One region of the Cytobacillus gottheilii genome, then DNA from elsewhere that is predicted to be linked to it. Evidence: riboswitches for the same ligand, from Rfam matches in the RefSeq annotation. Region 1 holds a riboswitch; each other region holds the start of a gene.
The links. A riboswitch is a leader RNA that binds a small molecule or an ion and turns the genes downstream of it on or off. The one in region 1 is predicted to bind thiamine pyrophosphate.

Region 1 (4,217 bases):
TATAATGCTTTAAGTCTGCAGGTGTTTGTTTAAACCCATCGAGTGCAGCAACCGTAATAGGAAAAAAGCAGACAAGCGTAATGACAATGACTTTCGGCAGAATTCCAAAACCGAACCAGATGACCAAAAGCGGGGCAAGAACTATAACTGGCACGTTTTGCGACAGAATGAGAAGCGGATAAACTGATTCTCTAACAAAAGGAAGCATGTGCAGACAAAAGGCAGCGGCAAGCCCAACAGCTGCACCAATCGCAAAGCCATATAGTGATAAACTGGTCGTCGAAAGCAGGTGAGGTGCAAACTGAGACCAGCCGTTATATGCTTCCTGAAAAATCAGGCTTGGTGCAGGGACTAGCCAGGATGGTGCTTCAATAAACCTGACAATCCCTTCCCATAATAAGAATAAAAGGAGGAGAACAAGTATTGGTCTCCATCCTTTCTTTAAAGCAGTATTCATCCTTTATATTTCTCCGTTAACGTATCCATTGTAATGCCATCTGGCTGGAATAGTATTTTGATTTGAGAGATAACATTGGAACTGCCAATCTCAATCATTTTTTCGTTCATTTTCTTAATAACCGCAAAAATTTGATCCAGATCACCTTCCATAGTGGTTTCAAGAGGGTGTACCTCATATTTGATGCCAGAAGCATCAATAATGGCAATCGCCTCGTCAACGTACGGAATGACATTTTCCCCATTTTTAGTTTTTGGAATTATTTGTATGCTTACTAAAGAATTAGCCAAGATTTTCTCCCCCTATTTTGGTAAGTATTCGTTCGTAAATGCTTTTTCTGCATCCAGTTCGCCATCGAGCAATCCATTTTCAAACATCCAATTACCGTAGTTTTCCCATACTTCTAGTTTTTGTGCTCCCCATTGATCTGCATCATCTTGATAACGCGGTGCCAGCCATTCCTGACTTTTCTTAACCAGTTCAGGATCCAGGTCTGGAACTGCTTCTATTAGAATGTCAGCAGCTTCCGCTGGATTTTCAATTACATATTCATACCCTTTTGAAGCTCCTTCTAAAAATGCTTCAATCATTTCAGGATTAGAGCTGATCATATCCTCGTTAGTAGCAAGAACAGGTGTATAATAATCAAGATTTTCCGAATAATCGGTAGGGTAGATCATATTTAAATCTATACCGCGTAATTCTGCTTCAATCCCAGTCCAGCCGTAAAAGATCCAAGAAAAATCAACATCTCTTTCAACTGAAGTAAAGAAATCTGCACTGCCAATATTTAAGATCGTAACATCATCGGCACTTGCATTCTCAGATCTCATTAGAGATTCAAGGATTTGCTCTTCAACTGGAGATCCAAAGCCTCCGTATGTTTTTCCTGCAAAATCTTTAGGAGTTTCAATATTTTTTTCTACAGGAGAAGCAAAGCCTGACGTATTATGCTGAATGACAGCTGCAATCGAAACAAGCGGTACACCCTGAACTCTTGCTTGTGTAATACTTTCCTGGTAACTGACTCCAAAATCTGCTTTGCCCGAAGCAATCAATTGATCTGCACCAGCATCACCAGGCAAAATAATGTCGACATCAAGTCCTGCTTCTTCAAAATAGCCATTTTCAACGGCTGCATAAAGTCCAGTATGATTTGTATTTGGAGTCCAATCCAAAACAACCGTCACTTCTTCAAGTTCTTCCGCCTCATTGGTGCTGTTGTTTTCCGTATCTTCGTTATTTCCGCAAGCCGTTAAAACCATTAATAACGATGCAGTTAACATCCATTTTTTCATAATATCCTCCTCATTGTGAAGATCATTCCGTGAAGATCTCAGTTAATGTCATATGAGTAGTATGGAACAATTCCCTTATAAACATAAAACCCCTGGCTGCTGCAGCCAGGGGACATAATAAATAAGCATAATATTGCTTTACATTATGTTCCCTACGCTGGTATCAGCCAGATCAGGTTCAAAGGGTTATCATTATATAATGAAATCTCAACCGCAGAGCGGTTCCCCTACATAAAACGATATGAAATTATATTCAAAAGTCTCAGTCTTTACATACTTGTAAAGTATTTGTTTAAAAATGGTTAGCGTTCCACATTACGTCTTCATTATAGCAAAAAAATAAGAAATTTCTAGTAAAAAGCTTTTAATGTTTTAGCAAGAAGAATGACGGAACAAGATTTTACCAGATTAACCATGGAAAAGATTAAGTTTGTCCCGTTCTTGAACAATGTGTTACAGTAGTTTCTGTTGTTCCGAGACTATAATGAATGGAGGAGAACGAATGAAAAAATTTGTTCTAAGCATGATTGCCGCTATTGTCATGGTCTCATTCCAATATACATTTACTGAACCAAAGAAAATAAATGCTGAAACGCTGGATTCTGTTACGATTTACAATGTTAAGGATCAGGAAACATTATATGATGTGGCACTGAAATTCTCCGTATCAGAGCTGGAATTAAAAGAAGTTAATCATTTGTCAGCAGAAGCTATTCATTCTGAAGATAAATTAATTATTCCTAATACAATATCCAAGAAAGAGAAAGACTTGCTTGCCAGGCTTGTTCATGCTGAAGCAAAAGGTGAACCTTATAAAGGAAAGGTTGCAGTGGCTCAAGTTGTTTTAAATCGAGTAGAAGATGAGCGTTTTCCTGATAGCGTTAAGCAAGTGATTTATGAAAAGAGACAGTTTCAGCCTGTCGACAATGGAAGTATCAATAAACCAGCTGATAAAGAGGCAAAAAAGGCAGTAAATGAGGCAATAGCTTTAGAGGGACAAGGAAATAATGAAGCTGTTTATTTCTTTAATCCGGATTTGACGAATAGCACCTGGTTAAGAGCTCAAACCGTTACAGGTGAAATTGGAAAACACCGTTTTGCTAAGTAACATGGCAGAAGCTATGTTGCTTTTTTATTTTTAAGGGGATCTGGAATCAAAAGAAGCTTCAGGAGTTTGCCTGCCATTGACAAAGGTGTTTTTGAGACTGGAGTATTACTGGGTTACTTGAATTTCTGTTTATCTTCGTCTATGATGCAAGTAAAGGAGTTGTTGTTATGTTATCAAATATAGGTATTCCAGGTTTAATTCTTATATTAGTATTAGCACTTATTATCTTTGGTCCTAAAAAATTGCCGGAAATTGGCCGTGCTTTTGGACAAACTCTAAAAGAGTTTAAAAACTCTGCAAGAGATTTAACGCGTGATGAAGATGAACCTAAAGACAAACCAAAGAATTCTTTAAGTAAAGATTAAGTTTAGTTTAGAGAATTTAAATTAATATAAGCACAGATATACAGGCTCAGATCATTCGTGATTTGAGCCTTTTCATTTCCCGAAATGTAAGTCCTTTTACATTGTACAGATCTTGTCATGCTGAAATGAGCTTGAGTGCATATAATCTGTGTAATTTTTATAAGGAACTGTGATAGGATAGAGGAGTATTAAAAAAAAAGCAATTGTTCAAGGAGGCGTTCATTATGAAAAATAAATTAATGACTTATACAGCATGCACTAACGGGGTAACGTCTAATTAACAATTAGCAGTTCCCCATATTAGAAAGGGGATAAATTTTGAGTATTGACAAAATAGTAAGATTGGCTGAATTAACAGCAGAAAACTGGTATGAGTGCTGTTCATTGCAGATAACAGAGAATCAAGAGAAATTTATAGAAAACAATGCAATATCGATTCTGCAGTCTAAATTTGAACCGTCATTAAGACCGTTTGTTATATATTATGGTGATCAAGTTGCAGGTTTTTTAATGTATAATACGGAACCGGAAGAACTTGATGGTTACTGGATTTACAGAATAATGATTGATCATAGATTTCAGGGTAAGGGCATTGGTAAGGATGCTTCTTCAATAATGATTTCAAAAATGTCCAATCTGCCAAACGCAAAGAAGCTCGTTGTAGGCTATCATCCCGAAAATTTAGGGGCACATGGTTTATACGAGAGCTTGGGGTTTATCGATTACGGAGATCGCTTTGGTAAAGAAATGGCCGTTGTCAAAACGATTAACCAGTAAAATACTACAATTCACAATATAATGCTGGAAGCTCAAAATTATTTTGAGCTTTTTTGCTTTGGACGTTTTGAAAGGACTATTAGATGGATAAAAAATGAATAGGCTGCTATTAAAAGTAAGCTCCTTTTTTAAAGGCGCTTCTTTTTAATAGTGCTAAGCAGCATTTTAGCGATATGCCTGGAGATGGCAAAAGCAGAGCAGAATAGATATTT
Region 2 (4,217 bases), 2.2 Mb from region 1:
GAGAAATGGAACGGTGAAGCTTGGGCGCAGTTTGAGTTTGAACAAATGGTAACACTGCAAATGTTCATTTTAAGAAATGGAGGCACTTTTTCGCAGGATGTCGAGCTTTCCCAGCTTGAAAAAGGAACCTATCGTGTAATTCAAACTTTGACAGAGGATGACAGAATATCCGCATCATTTACGATTGAATAAATAGAAGACTGATTAAATGGCGAGACTTTAATGTTTCATAGCTTGGAAACTCCTTGTTATATCACTTTCATAAACTAAAGAGCTCATTTGATCATGAGCTCTTTGGCTTTTCATATGTGTTGATCCTTTAGGATAAGGTGCTCCCGTTTTTACTGTTTTCTCACTCAGCTGTGCTTCAGTATTTATCCAGCAATTAAGCGAAAATAAACTGCAATATCACCAACATATCAAATTGGTTCTATTTATAGATTTGACTTCCGCCTTCTTTAAATTCTTCTGCTTTCTGCTTTAACCCCTGTTCTATACCTGCTGTTGTAACAAATATATTCTCTTTTGCATAGTTTCGAATATCCTGGGAAATTCTCATTGAGCAAAATTTGGGCCCGCACATGGAACAGAAGTGAGCCGTCTTAGCACCTTCTGCAGGCAGGGTTTCATCATGATATTGCAGTGCCCGTTCTGGATCAAGGGAGAGATTAAACTGGTCCTTCCAGCGAAATTCAAAGCGCGCTTTTGATAAAGCGTCATCTCTTATTTGGGCACCAGGATGGCCTTTAGCCAAATCGGCTGCATGGGCAGCGATTTTATAGGTGATCACACCTTCCCGGACATCATCTTTATTTGGCAGTCCTAAATGCTCCTTTGGCGTCACATAGCAGAGCATGGCTGTTCCATACCATCCGATCATGGCTGCGCCGATTGCAGAGGTTATATGATCATAACCTGGTGCAATATCGGTTGTCAGCGGACCTAATGTATAGAATGGAGCTTCTTGACAGATTTCAAGCTGCTTATCCATGTTTTCTTTAATTAAATGCATTGGAACATGTCCAGGACCTTCAACCATTACCTGTACATCGTGCTTCCAGGCAATTTTAGTCAGCTCACCTAATGTTTCAAGCTCGGCAAATTGAGCTTCATCATTTGCATCTGCGATTGAGCCGGGACGGAGTCCATCGCCTAATGAGAAGGCCACATCATAGGTTTTCATGATTTCACATATTTCTTCAAAGTGAGTATATAAAAAACTTTCTTGATGATGATATAAGCACCACTGAGCCATAATGGAACCGCCGCGCGATACGATACCAGTCATTCGCTTAGCTGTTAATGGAACATAATGCAGCCGCACACCAGCATGGATTGTAAAATAATCTACCCCTTGTTCGGCTTGCTCAATCAGAGTATCGCGAAATACGTTCCAACTAAGATTTTCCGCAATCCCATTTACTTTTTCAAGTGCCTGATAGATTGGAACAGTGCCTACAGGAACAGCAGAATTTCGGATTATCCACTCCCGTGTTTTGTGTATATTTTTCCCGGTCGATAAATCCATAATGGTATCAGCACCCCAGCGCGTTGCCCAGGTCATTTTTTCAATCTCTTCTTCAATCGACGAGGATACAGCGGAATTGCCGATATTGGCATTGATTTTCACATGAAAGTTGCGGCCAATAATCATTGGTTCACTTTCAGGGTGATTAATATTTGCTGGAATGATGGCTCGTCCGCGGGCGACTTCCTCACGGATATATTCAGGATTCATATTTTCCCGGATGGCGATGAATTCCATTTCAGGTGTGATGATCCCTTTCCTTGCATAATGAAGTTGTGTAACATTTTTTCCTCGTTTTGCCCGCAGAGGCTTTCTTTTTAGCCCGGGAAACACACCGTGCTGGGTACGCTGGTCGTCTTCATTGCGGTAACCATTATCTTCTGGTTTTATCCTGCGACCTTCATAGCTTTCAATATCGCCGCGTTCATCGATCCATTTCTGGCGAATGGGCGGCAGTCCTTTTGTCAGATCCACTGCATAATTCTGATCCGTATACGGCCCGCTTGTATCATAAATACGCACGGGCTCGTTCTTCTCATCTCCAAAAGATCCTGTGGTGGCACTAAGTTCAATTTCTCTCATTGGCACCTGGATATCAGACCTAGTTCCTTCTACATACACTTTTTTGCTGCCGGGAAAGCTGGACATAATGGAAATCATTTTACCGTTTACAGTGGGGTTGATCATTTTATCTCTCCTTTAACATATTGTTAAGGACTTGATCTCGGGAAATGCAAAGACATCCTTCAGTGAAGTGCACAAAAAGAAGCTGGGTCCATTGTAAAATAAACAGACCCAGCTTCAGAATATGCAGAAGTATACATAGCAAGTATTCACTAACTTCCCTACGCTGGCATGATCCAGATCAGGTCCAAAGGGTCAAGAAACTTTATAGCGTTTCCCTCTCAGCCCAGCTTATTGGACTCCCCTAGTTATTACTATTCAATTGTGCTTTTAGTTTAATATAAACGAACAGTAAATAAAAGGATATTTTGGAATTTATTCAAAAACAGGACGAAAGAAACGCTGATTCTGTGAATCTTACTAAAGGATAAAACCATACCGGCTGCAATAAGAGATTACAGCCTCCTCTGATCTCGTCAACATTATTTTATTTTTTCTAGAGTAAAATTCCGGACTCTGTAGATGTGGTCACTTAAAAGATCTATATCTTCTTGGTTATGGCTAGTCAATACAATGGTTTTGCCTTTGTCTTTCAAAGATTTTAATAGTCCGCGTATATTCTCCACACTATCAACATCCAGGGCGTTAAAGGGTTCATCTAATAAGAGAATTTCCTGGTCTTCCATAATCGCTTGGGCGATAGCTAATTTTTGTTTCATGCCAAGTGAATACTCTTTAACTTTTTGTTTGGCTGCAGGCTGGAGTCCTACTTTTATCATTGTCTCTTTGATTTGCTCATCAGAGATTTTTCTATTAATCATGGCTAGGTACTTTAAGTTTTCAAAGCCTGTTTTATTGCCTATATAACCAGGCCGATCAATAATAATGCCAAAGTCTTCAGGGAAACGATTATCTTTTCCAAGCTGTTTTCCCCGTATAGTAACAGTCCCTTGATCCGGAAAAATAAAACCGCACATCATTTTAAATAACACCGATTTCCCTGACCCATTAGGCCCTGTTAATCCATAGATCTTCCCCTTTTCAATAGCGAGATTCGTATTTTCAAATAAAACTAATCCTTTATAGGATTTGCTTATATTTTTCAGATCAATGATGGTCATAATTCGTCACATCCTCCTTATATCATAAAATCTCTTCTCTTCAATACATAAACCAGGACGATCACTTCAATAACGACAGCAATCAATAATTGAATAGAAATCATATAGACTGATGCCTCTGTCAGTAATTGCCCCATGCTATTAAGGCCAACTGGGATGAAGGCGCCGGGGTTCATTCCCGGAAACATGAACAATATAGAAATCAAGAGGATAACAAAGCTTTTCATAACATCTTTTGTCAGCCATGTGATTAAAAACACCAGTATTACATAAAAAATGATTTGTAGAAATCCATTCACAAAGTAATGATAGCCAACCTGTAAAACTGGCAAATCCTGCTGCAATTCCACATGCAAGGAAAACGAATAATCAAAACCTGCTGAAATAGTGAAAAGAAGAAGAGCCAGAGACAATAGAAACAATCCCGTATACCACATAATCATAAGGAACCAGCCATTAAACCATTTCAATAAGGATTTGTGCCGAATAATCGAGTAATGGCTCATCTCTGTCAATTGTTTTTGCAGTATAAGCTGTACAAAATATACAAACCCCATAAAAGCAATCACATAAAAACTAAGAGAGAGAATTTGAAAAGCATCATTTGTCGTTCCATAGAAAGTAAGAATCCAAATGTCCCATATCGTCAGGGTCTCATCGGAATATAAAGAAGCATGATACACCATTCCCGTACACACGATCACTGCAAATAAAAGGATTGGCCATGAAGTTATAAATATATGCCTGACAGCTCGAAAATCTCTTCCAATATAATTCAAAGCTAATAAACCAATGCCAAACAACAAGATAATGATCATAAAGGAGATCCATATGCTATTAAAACTGGCAGCACCGTGAAATAGACTAAGATAATTCGGCAAAAGGATCCATTTGAAGGATATCGGAAACACCTTAAAGGAAAGGATCGCCACCGCATATAAAAA
Region 3 (4,217 bases), 770 kb from region 1:
GTTTACCGCTTATGACAATAACTGCATTCAGCTTCTCAGCAGCCAGCTTTGCTAATTCAGTATGAGTTAAGGATAATTCACCAGCATCAACACCTCGGGTATTCGCCTGACCGCCAATAAGTGCGTAAACCTCCGTTCCATTCCCTCTTACAATATCCACCTTCACTTTTTTCATATAATCCATTGCCTTTTGGGTTCTATATGGAGTAGCGCCTACTCCAACCGGATCAAAAACGACTGGAATCCCTTTTCTGTTTGCTGCCTTTCCTGCCAGCACCATGGATTCGTACATATCAGCTGTAATGGTACCAAAATTAATCACTAGAGCATCTCCAAGTCCAGCCATCGCTTCAACTTCTTCTATACTTGTAGCCATTACAGGAGATGCACCAATAGCCAATGTTGCATTGGCACAATCGTTAATGGTTACATTATTCGTAATTTGATGGATTAAAGGTTTTGCAGTTTCCAAGTCTCTGAAAATTTGATTCACGCTCAGTTGCTCCATGTCTTCTCTGCCTCCTGATACATTTTTGCTTTTCTGTATAAATCATAAAAATGGTTTGTTGGGCCATGACCGTTGCCAATATCAAGGCTATGCTCAATTGCCATATGTATATATGATTTTCCTCGCTTCACCGCTTCAAGCATATCAAACCCGCGAGCAAGGTTAGCAGCAATTGCCGAAGAAAGAGTACACCCTGTTCCATGTGTATTTTTTGTCTCAATTCTCGTGCCGCTAATCCAATGAAAATTGGTTCCATCATAGTACAAATCATCTGGTTCCCCTTCCATATGCCCTCCCTTTAACAGCACCGATCTGGCACCAAGTTTTGTCATATCCATACATGCTTTCTCCATGTCTTTCTTGTTTGAAATAGGATAACCAAGAATGACCTCTGCTTCTGGGATATTAGGGGTTATAATAGTTGCGAGCGGAAGCATGTGATCTATTAAAGAAGTCACTGCTTCTTGTCTCAGCAAATGATGCCCGCCTTTTGAAACCATGACTGGGTCAAGCACAATATGAGACGGCGCATATTTTTGCAGGCCTTGCGTTACCGTTTTAATTGTGTCTGCAGATGAAAGCATCCCGATTTTTACGGCATCAACCGTAATATCATCAAATACAGCTTCTATTTGATCTCTGATAATATTCACATCTATATCCTGTACAGAACGAACTTCCTGTGTATTTTGAGCTGTAATAGCAGTAATAACGGACATCCCAAAAACGCCATTTGCGCTAAATGATTTTAAGTCCGCTTGAATACCGGCACCTCCGCCTGAATCTGAGCCTGCAATCGTCAATGCTGTTTTCATTGTAAAATGCCTCCTAATGCTTTATTTTTCACCATTACTTTCAATAATCCGTAACCCATCAAAGCACCTGTAAAGCTGCTGAAGATAAATGCCGGCACAAACCCAAATAGCGCTGCTTCCTGTCCAAGGAAAAGGACAGAAATCGGATAGGTCGCCATTGCACCTAATATGCCTGTTCCAACCACTTCACCTGCTGCTGCAAAACTGAGTTTACGAGTTTTGGAGAAAAGAATTGCTGCTAAAAAGGCACCAATCATACTGCCTGGATAAGCAAAAATACTGCCTGTTCCCAGCATATTTCTTAAAGTTGATGAAAGAAAAGCTTGAATCACTGCATACCATGGGCCAAGCAAAACAGCCGAGAGCACATTAGCAAAATGCTGAATAGGAAAGATTTTTGCAAATCCTACCGGTATGTAAATAAGACTGCTGGAAACCGTCGTAATAGCTGCAATAAATGCAATAATGGTTAGTTTTTTTGTACTGTTCATCATTTTTTATTTCCCCCTTAATATTTAATAAGTGCGAATCCTCATATTATATAAGCCAATCTCTTCCCTCCCGGCAGCACACTTTGTGAATGAATACGGCTTATTCCTCAATATAAAAAACCGCTCCTATAGCAGAAGCGGTTAACAAACAGCACATGTGCACTTATGTTAACTGCTTCCCTACGCTAGTTCTAACTAGATCAGGTTCAAAGGGTTCTTCTCAGCCAATTTGGCGCCCCCAGCAGATTTTTAATTTTCAAGTTTTACACCATATCAAGATATTCCGATTTCTGTTCCATTGGCTTAAAGGAATGATTCCATAGAGACAAAAAGCCGCTCATGAAAACACGAGCGGCGAATATGTATAGATCAGCAGAATATAATCTATAGCACTTCCCTACGCCAGTGTTAACAGGATCAGGTTCAGAGGGTTTGGCATTACTGCCATCTCAGTCTTAAAAAGACACCCCTAGTGTAAGAAGTATTCATTTTTCAACACTATCATAACATTTTTGTATTATTTTGCAAACGTTATGTCTTTTTTAGAAATTCCTCAATATCCTTTTTTTGCTCCTCATATAGCTTTTCTCCCATAAGAGCCAGTTCATGTGAAAATGTCACATCATCAAATGGCATTTCTTTTTCCAGCTCGGCATTCAGACGTAAATATTGGTCATGCAGCAAATGCCGGCAATGATATGAGATGGCTTCTGAAGAAATATGAAGCGCAAGATCAAGAAGTTTTGGTGTCATCCTAAAAGAGGGAAATTGAAAAGGCAGCCAGCTTTGAGCACCCCATTCTCTGCCTTCCTCTTCCTGAAAAGGAATAGATTGCAGTCCAGTCCCAATCGATAAAACATGGATATCTTCAAGTTTTTGATGAAAAAAACTGAGCGCCTCTGTGATTGTAACCAATGTTGGATTATTTGCCCATATGCCGCCATCAATGGCTAAAAGTTTATTTTGCATTTCATTAGGGGGAAAATAAACCGGTGCAGAACAGGATGAAAGCACGGCATCCCACAGTTTAATCTCTTCCTTTTTCTCTCCAGGATTGCGTACATGTGAGCGATGAACATACGGCTTTCCTTTATGAATATCTACCGCTGGTAAAAGCAATGGCTTTTCCACATCACATAGCAATGTCTCTCCGTAGGCATCTTGTAAATATTGTCGTAAATGATGGTTTGTATAAATGCTTTTAAATAAACCAACTGTAGCATGTCTTTCAAAGATCTTTTCACCATGCTGTAGATAAATATCATAAACATCTTCCATTTCTTTACCTACAGATGCAGCAGCTGCAATAATGGCACCTGTACTGGTTCCGGCAAAGACATCAAAGAGATCAGCAATCTTACATTTATATTGTTTTTCAATATTTTTTAAGACGGTGACCGCCAAAATACCCCGTATTCCGCCGCCATCAATAGCTAAAATTTTCACATACTCACCTATATATTCGTTTCTTATAATGTTCCCTGATGATCCCTATCTATACAGATATTGATAAATACTTTGAGCGTTTTCTTTAGGTATCTACATACAAGCTTCATTATATTCGAAAGATAAAAAGGAGTTATCACACTATTTAATTTTTACAGCAAATTATTTCTATATTATAATTCTCTTTAAATGCAAAAGGAAATGGGGATCATCGCTTAATATGCATAAAAAAATTATCTTAACAGGTTTTATGGGCTCTGGTAAGACAACTGTGGGACAACTAATTGCCAAAGAGCTAAAAGTTCCTTTTATAGATGTCGATGAAGAAATAGAAAAATGGTATGGTCTAAAAACGACTGAGATTTTTCAGCAATTTGGAGAACAGGAATTCCGCCGTACTGAACTTGATCAAGTAAAAAGAATTTGCAGCAATACAGAAATTCAAGTCGTTTCATTAGGTGGAGGTGCCTTTCTGCAGGAAGAAATCAGGAATACTTGCATGGAAAATGGAACGGTCTTTTACCTTTGGGTTTCTTGGGACGTTTGGAAGCAGAGACTGGATTCTTTAGTGCCTTCAAGACCACTTCTGCAGGGAAAAACAGAAAATGAAATTCACCGCATTTTCACAGACCGGCAAAAAATATATAACACTTATCATTTTAAAATAAAAGCAGACAATGGAGCAGAACAAACAGCAAAAGAGATCCTTCAAGAAGTGTAAACGGCTGAAAATAAAAAGGAGAATCGTTCAAAAACGATCCTCCTTTTTATTTATAAATCTAAAAACCTCAATAAATCTCCATTTAAAATTTCATCTGACATATTTAGCTCATCTCTTACCTTTTCTAAATTAGAATTACAGGCACCTTCTTCAGCTTCTTCACCACTTTTTTTATCATAGCAGACATTATTGATATAAATATGCTGATCAGACACATAAGATCCGTCACGGAAAAT
Region 4 (4,217 bases), 750 kb from region 1:
CAAATTCACCAGGTGTAATCAGCCCGCCTTTTTGAACAAAAATTGCTTGAGGTGAATAGCAGCCTTGCTGATCATAGCGAATGAGATCCAGTGCAGCCAAATGACTCGTTTCTACTGCTTTTTGCATATGAAGACTTTCTTTCCCGATAATCGAGAAACTGATTTTATGACCATGGGAAATGAGCTTGCTTGTAACCGGTACTCTCTGTTTAATAGATGCAAGGCTTTGATCACTTCCATAAGCAATGATCGTCTCACATCCTTCAAAAAAAAGAGCCTCCCTTTCTTCATCTCCGCCTTTCCATGTCACAATGGCAAAGCAATTCTTTATCTTTGGTTCTACCTCTGCTAGAATGTCCGCAAATAATCCGGCAAATAGCGGCTCTTCACTTGCTGTTTTTCCAACGCTTCCAGACTTGACGAGCAACGCTGAAATAAAGCTCCATAGTGGAAGGCCCGGAACATTTCCAGCCCAAATATGCCCGGTAACATCTGCTCCTACTGCTTTTGAATAGCCGCCTTTCACCAAAGGCTGAAAATCATCCAGGAGCTGCGGATTTCCGAAGTCCTCCACCAGAAAACGCTGAAGCTCGTGTTTTCGAAACCGCTGCAAAAATGTGGTTAAACCTGTACGGATGATTTCCTGATCATATCCTGTAATGATTGGCAGCCAAGTCTCCGCTAATCTCCGCTGTTTTGATTGACGATCTAGTAATATATGAATCGCTTGATCTATAATAGCTACCAGCTCTGATACTGAAAAGCTCTTTAAAATGTGGGCATTAGCTTTCACGATCGACATGATCTTCGATAACTGCTGCGGAGAAAGCTGAGGTACTTTCACTTTTGCAGTTAGTCCGTTATAAGAATAGATAATTTCCCTATATTCAATGGTTTCATTGTTCATTTCAGGCAAATAGCCAGCAGTGATTTCCATTATGATTCCTCCTTCGCATATCGGAGAAATTCATCGACTGCAAGTGAGCATCCTTTTTGCTCAGAGCCTTGCACCCTGCCTAAAAGCTGAAATCCTTTGTCAGTCTCTACACCTAAATCCTCTGTTAAAATGCTGAGGGCAGAATTAAAGTTAGCTAGGTCATAATGAACAAGCACACCATTTTCTCCAAATGGCATATCTAATCCAGTTAAGGGATTTATAACTCTAGTACGGATCCAATGTGGTCCTGATTTTACAGATGGAATTTCTTCATTGCCGTCATCATAAAACTGTGTGCTTAACTCTGTCATGCCGTACATATTGATGCAATCTGATTTCTCGATACCTAAGTGTGTGTTTAATGCTGTATAGAATTCCCCTGTCTCCACATGTCTGGACTGGTTTTTATAACCACCTGTATCTAAAATCCTGCTGCCTTTTGGAAGTTTAAAATATAGCTGTTTTTCCTGTAAATAATCGATTAGATGAACAAAACTAAAGCTTGCACCTAATAAGGCATATGCCTCTCCTGACTGTTGCGCGGTTTTTAATTCTTCAAGCAGCAACTCAAAATTGATACCATTGCCAGACAATGTATACTTGCTTTCTGGAGTGCCAAAAAACGCTTTAGCCAGAAATAAGTACCGAGCTAGTGAGGAATTGGGCATTTCCTCATGATCAGGAAACAAAATTCCCATCTTTATCGCTTTTTGCTCTTTCATGAATCTCTTTTTAAAATTTGTAATCATCGATGAATCAAACACTGTCAGTGTTGGGTGATAATGCTTTCCTTTTATGTGTTTAGTTGTACCGCTCGTCATAAAAGTAGCTTCAGCTTGCTCTGTAGATATACAGGATAGCGGCACATCTTTAAAAGCCTGAATCGGCACAGAAGGGATGTCTCTCCAATTTTTAACATTTCGAGGTGTTTTTCTTTTTTGCTTGCTAAAACGCTGAAATGGCAGATTATGCTCAAACTGATATCGGAACAGCTGCAGTGCAAGCTCATTAAAATCATGAGAATGTTCGTCGTGAATAAATTTTTGAATGGAAGCTATTAACTCTTTTTGGGTCATATTCGATTCCAGCCTTTCTATAATCAGTGGCCTGAATACGATAATGCCCGCAGTCAACTAGATTGGGGGATGGTGTAATAAGTGAAGGATATTTTAAAAAGCAATGCAGGACATAGTGATCACGTTTAATACTCTAAGTGAACAGTCCATGATTTCCTTTTAAAAAAATGATATAAAAAAATACACTTCGCGCCAGCAAAGTGTATAGTTATACCCTAATCACATTTCCTACGCTGGCATTATCCAACAGGTTCAAACGGTCTATGACAGTTAGTCATACTCTCAGCCTGATTCCACAGGCTCCCGTATTTATTCAATTCGTAACTAGTTTAGCAATTATTACAGCTATTGTAAACGCTTTTTATTCCTTCGTTTTAATAGCGGTACTTACATCATAATCCTCCAGGTTCACTTCCGCTTCTTCTCCAAGAGCTATTTGTGCTAATAATTTTCCTACGTAAGGACCAGCTGTCAGCCCTGAGGCTCCTAAGCCATTAGCAGTAAGAATTCCTTTAAATTCAGGGATCCGCCCAAATACTGGTAAAAATCCCGGCGTGTGCGGACGAAATCCTACCTTTACTTCAGTAAGCTCAGCATCCTCAAGACCTGGTGCGATTTGCAGTGCTTTCGTTAAGATGTCGTGAACCCCTCCTGCGGTCACCCGCAGTTCTAAAGTTTCCAAATCTTCATGTGTGGCACCTGCCACAATCTTACCGTTTTCGAATGCAAGCATGTATTGGTTGTTTGGCGGCATAATCACTGGCCAATCTCCTGTACGTTCATCCTGGAGCTTTAAATGAATGATTTGCGCTTTTTGAGCAAACACTTGAAAATCAATTTGCAGCGGTGACAACAATTCTTTTGCCCATACACCAGGTACAGCAATCACTTCGTCTGCCAGTATATGTTCTCCATTTACCTCTGCACCAATCACTTTCTGATCCTCTGACAGCAAACGCGCAGAACCATTAATAATTCGCGCTCCATTTTTTTGGGCTGCATTGACCAAAGAAAGCCGGAGTCTGCCGCCGTTGACTCGTGCTCCTCCGCTTACATGCACAGCTTCATATTGATCACTTAACGGCGGAAACAATTCCTTTTGTTTAATGGCATTAATCTCAGTAATTTCACCGATTTCCGGTGCTTCTTCTCTTTTCAGAAAAGCTCTTTCTTTTAACTTTAATAGCTTGCTGTTCTCAGATTGAAGAGCAATTGCACCTACCCTTTTATATCCCGTATTCTTTTCTCCGTCTTCATCGAGCATCTTGATTAATTCGGCATAATAGTTCGCACCATTTTTCACCAGTGTATACCATGGCTTATTTCTCCTCTGTGAAAGCCATGGACAGACGATTCCGGCAGCAGCATCTGTTGCCTGCCCCTTATCATAGCGATCAATTAAGATTACTTCTGTACCTTTACGAGCAAGATGATAAGCAGCGGAAGCACCGAGAATGCCTGCGCCAATTACGATAATTTTTTTCATTTAATTACACACCTTTATTTATAACTGCTTAGGTATTTCCTTTTATGTATTTTATAGAGATTTTTTTGTTTATTTTACAAAAGGTTTGCTGATGGAGCAATGTTATATTGTTCACAATGTGACTTCCAGCTACTCTTATGATGAATGTAATATGCATTCAAATTACAAATACCCTGTAAAAATGTATACATAAAACAAGACTTCATAACCATTCTATAGGTATAGAGGTGAAGATCTTGAAACATAAATTAGATAAAACAGTTGAAATTTCAGCTTGGATTGTTATGTCCATTTTATTAATGATATTTGTACCAAAGAACAGAATTCGCGAAGCACATGTTTCCTTTTTGTTTAAACAGACAATTACATGGCTATTTGGACTTCTCGTCGTTGAAAAAGGATTGATCTCCTATCCTAATCGGTTATTTTTCAAAAAAGCGAATAAGTCTAGTTTTACATTTGAATATTTTGTCTATCCTGCTTTATGTTCATTATTTAATCTGCATTATCCGGAGAAAAGAAATAAAATATATAAATTTTGTTATTATACCTTATATTCGGCATCCATAACAGTGTTTGAAGCAATAGCGATAAAGTACACAAATTTAATTAGATACAAAAAATGGTCATGGTATTGGAGTTTTATAACAATGTGGTTCACATTCTACCTTTCTAGACTTTATCATAGATGGGTATTTAAATTAAAACAGGAAAATGA

Region 2: linked by a shared signal. The riboswitch ahead of thiC (phosphomethylpyrimidine synthase ThiC) and the one ahead of J1899_RS08405 (ABC transporter substrate-binding protein) in region 1 are both predicted to bind thiamine pyrophosphate.
Region 3: linked by a shared signal. The riboswitch ahead of thiW (energy coupling factor transporter S component ThiW) and the one ahead of J1899_RS08405 (ABC transporter substrate-binding protein) in region 1 are both predicted to bind thiamine pyrophosphate.
Region 4: linked by a shared signal. The riboswitch ahead of J1899_RS11980 (LuxE/PaaK family acyltransferase) and the one ahead of J1899_RS08405 (ABC transporter substrate-binding protein) in region 1 are both predicted to bind thiamine pyrophosphate.

What each region holds. Positions count from the first base shown of each region.
Region 1 covers NZ_CP071709.1:1,682,739-1,686,955, forward strand. Annotated here, with positions in the region: gene J1899_RS08395 (ABC transporter permease) at 1-457, opposite strand, end outside; gene J1899_RS08400 (thiamine-binding protein) at 454-747, opposite strand; gene J1899_RS08405 (ABC transporter substrate-binding protein) at 760-1,755, opposite strand; TPP riboswitch at 1,888-1,994, opposite strand; gene J1899_RS08410 (cell wall hydrolase) at 2,258-2,863, shown strand; gene J1899_RS08415 (twin-arginine translocase TatA/TatE family subunit) at 3,031-3,228, shown strand; gene J1899_RS08420 (GNAT family N-acetyltransferase) at 3,547-4,005, shown strand.
Region 2 covers NZ_CP071709.1:3,863,425-3,867,641, forward strand. Annotated here, with positions in the region: gene J1899_RS19285 (immunoglobulin-like domain-containing protein) at 1-192, shown strand, start outside; gene thiC (phosphomethylpyrimidine synthase ThiC) at 431-2,215, opposite strand; TPP riboswitch at 2,354-2,468, opposite strand; gene J1899_RS19295 (ABC transporter ATP-binding protein) at 2,635-3,273, opposite strand; gene J1899_RS19300 (permease) at 3,291-4,217, opposite strand, start outside.
Region 3 covers NZ_CP071709.1:2,456,503-2,460,719, forward strand. Annotated here, with positions in the region: gene thiM (hydroxyethylthiazole kinase) at 1-508, opposite strand, end outside; gene thiD (bifunctional hydroxymethylpyrimidine kinase/phosphomethylpyrimidine kinase) at 496-1,323, opposite strand; gene thiW (energy coupling factor transporter S component ThiW) at 1,320-1,814, opposite strand; TPP riboswitch at 1,975-2,064, opposite strand; TPP riboswitch at 2,192-2,295, opposite strand; gene J1899_RS12125 (CBASS cGAMP-activated phospholipase) at 2,346-3,260, opposite strand; gene J1899_RS12130 (shikimate kinase) at 3,481-3,981, shown strand; gene J1899_RS12135 (LTA synthase family protein) at 4,032-4,217, opposite strand, start outside.
Region 4 covers NZ_CP071709.1:2,429,139-2,433,355, forward strand. Annotated here, with positions in the region: gene J1899_RS11975 (acyl-CoA reductase) at 1-937, opposite strand, end outside; gene J1899_RS11980 (LuxE/PaaK family acyltransferase) at 937-2,013, opposite strand; TPP riboswitch at 2,222-2,330, opposite strand; gene J1899_RS11985 (NAD(P)/FAD-dependent oxidoreductase) at 2,375-3,499, opposite strand; gene J1899_RS11990 (CBO0543 family protein) at 3,736-4,217, shown strand, end outside.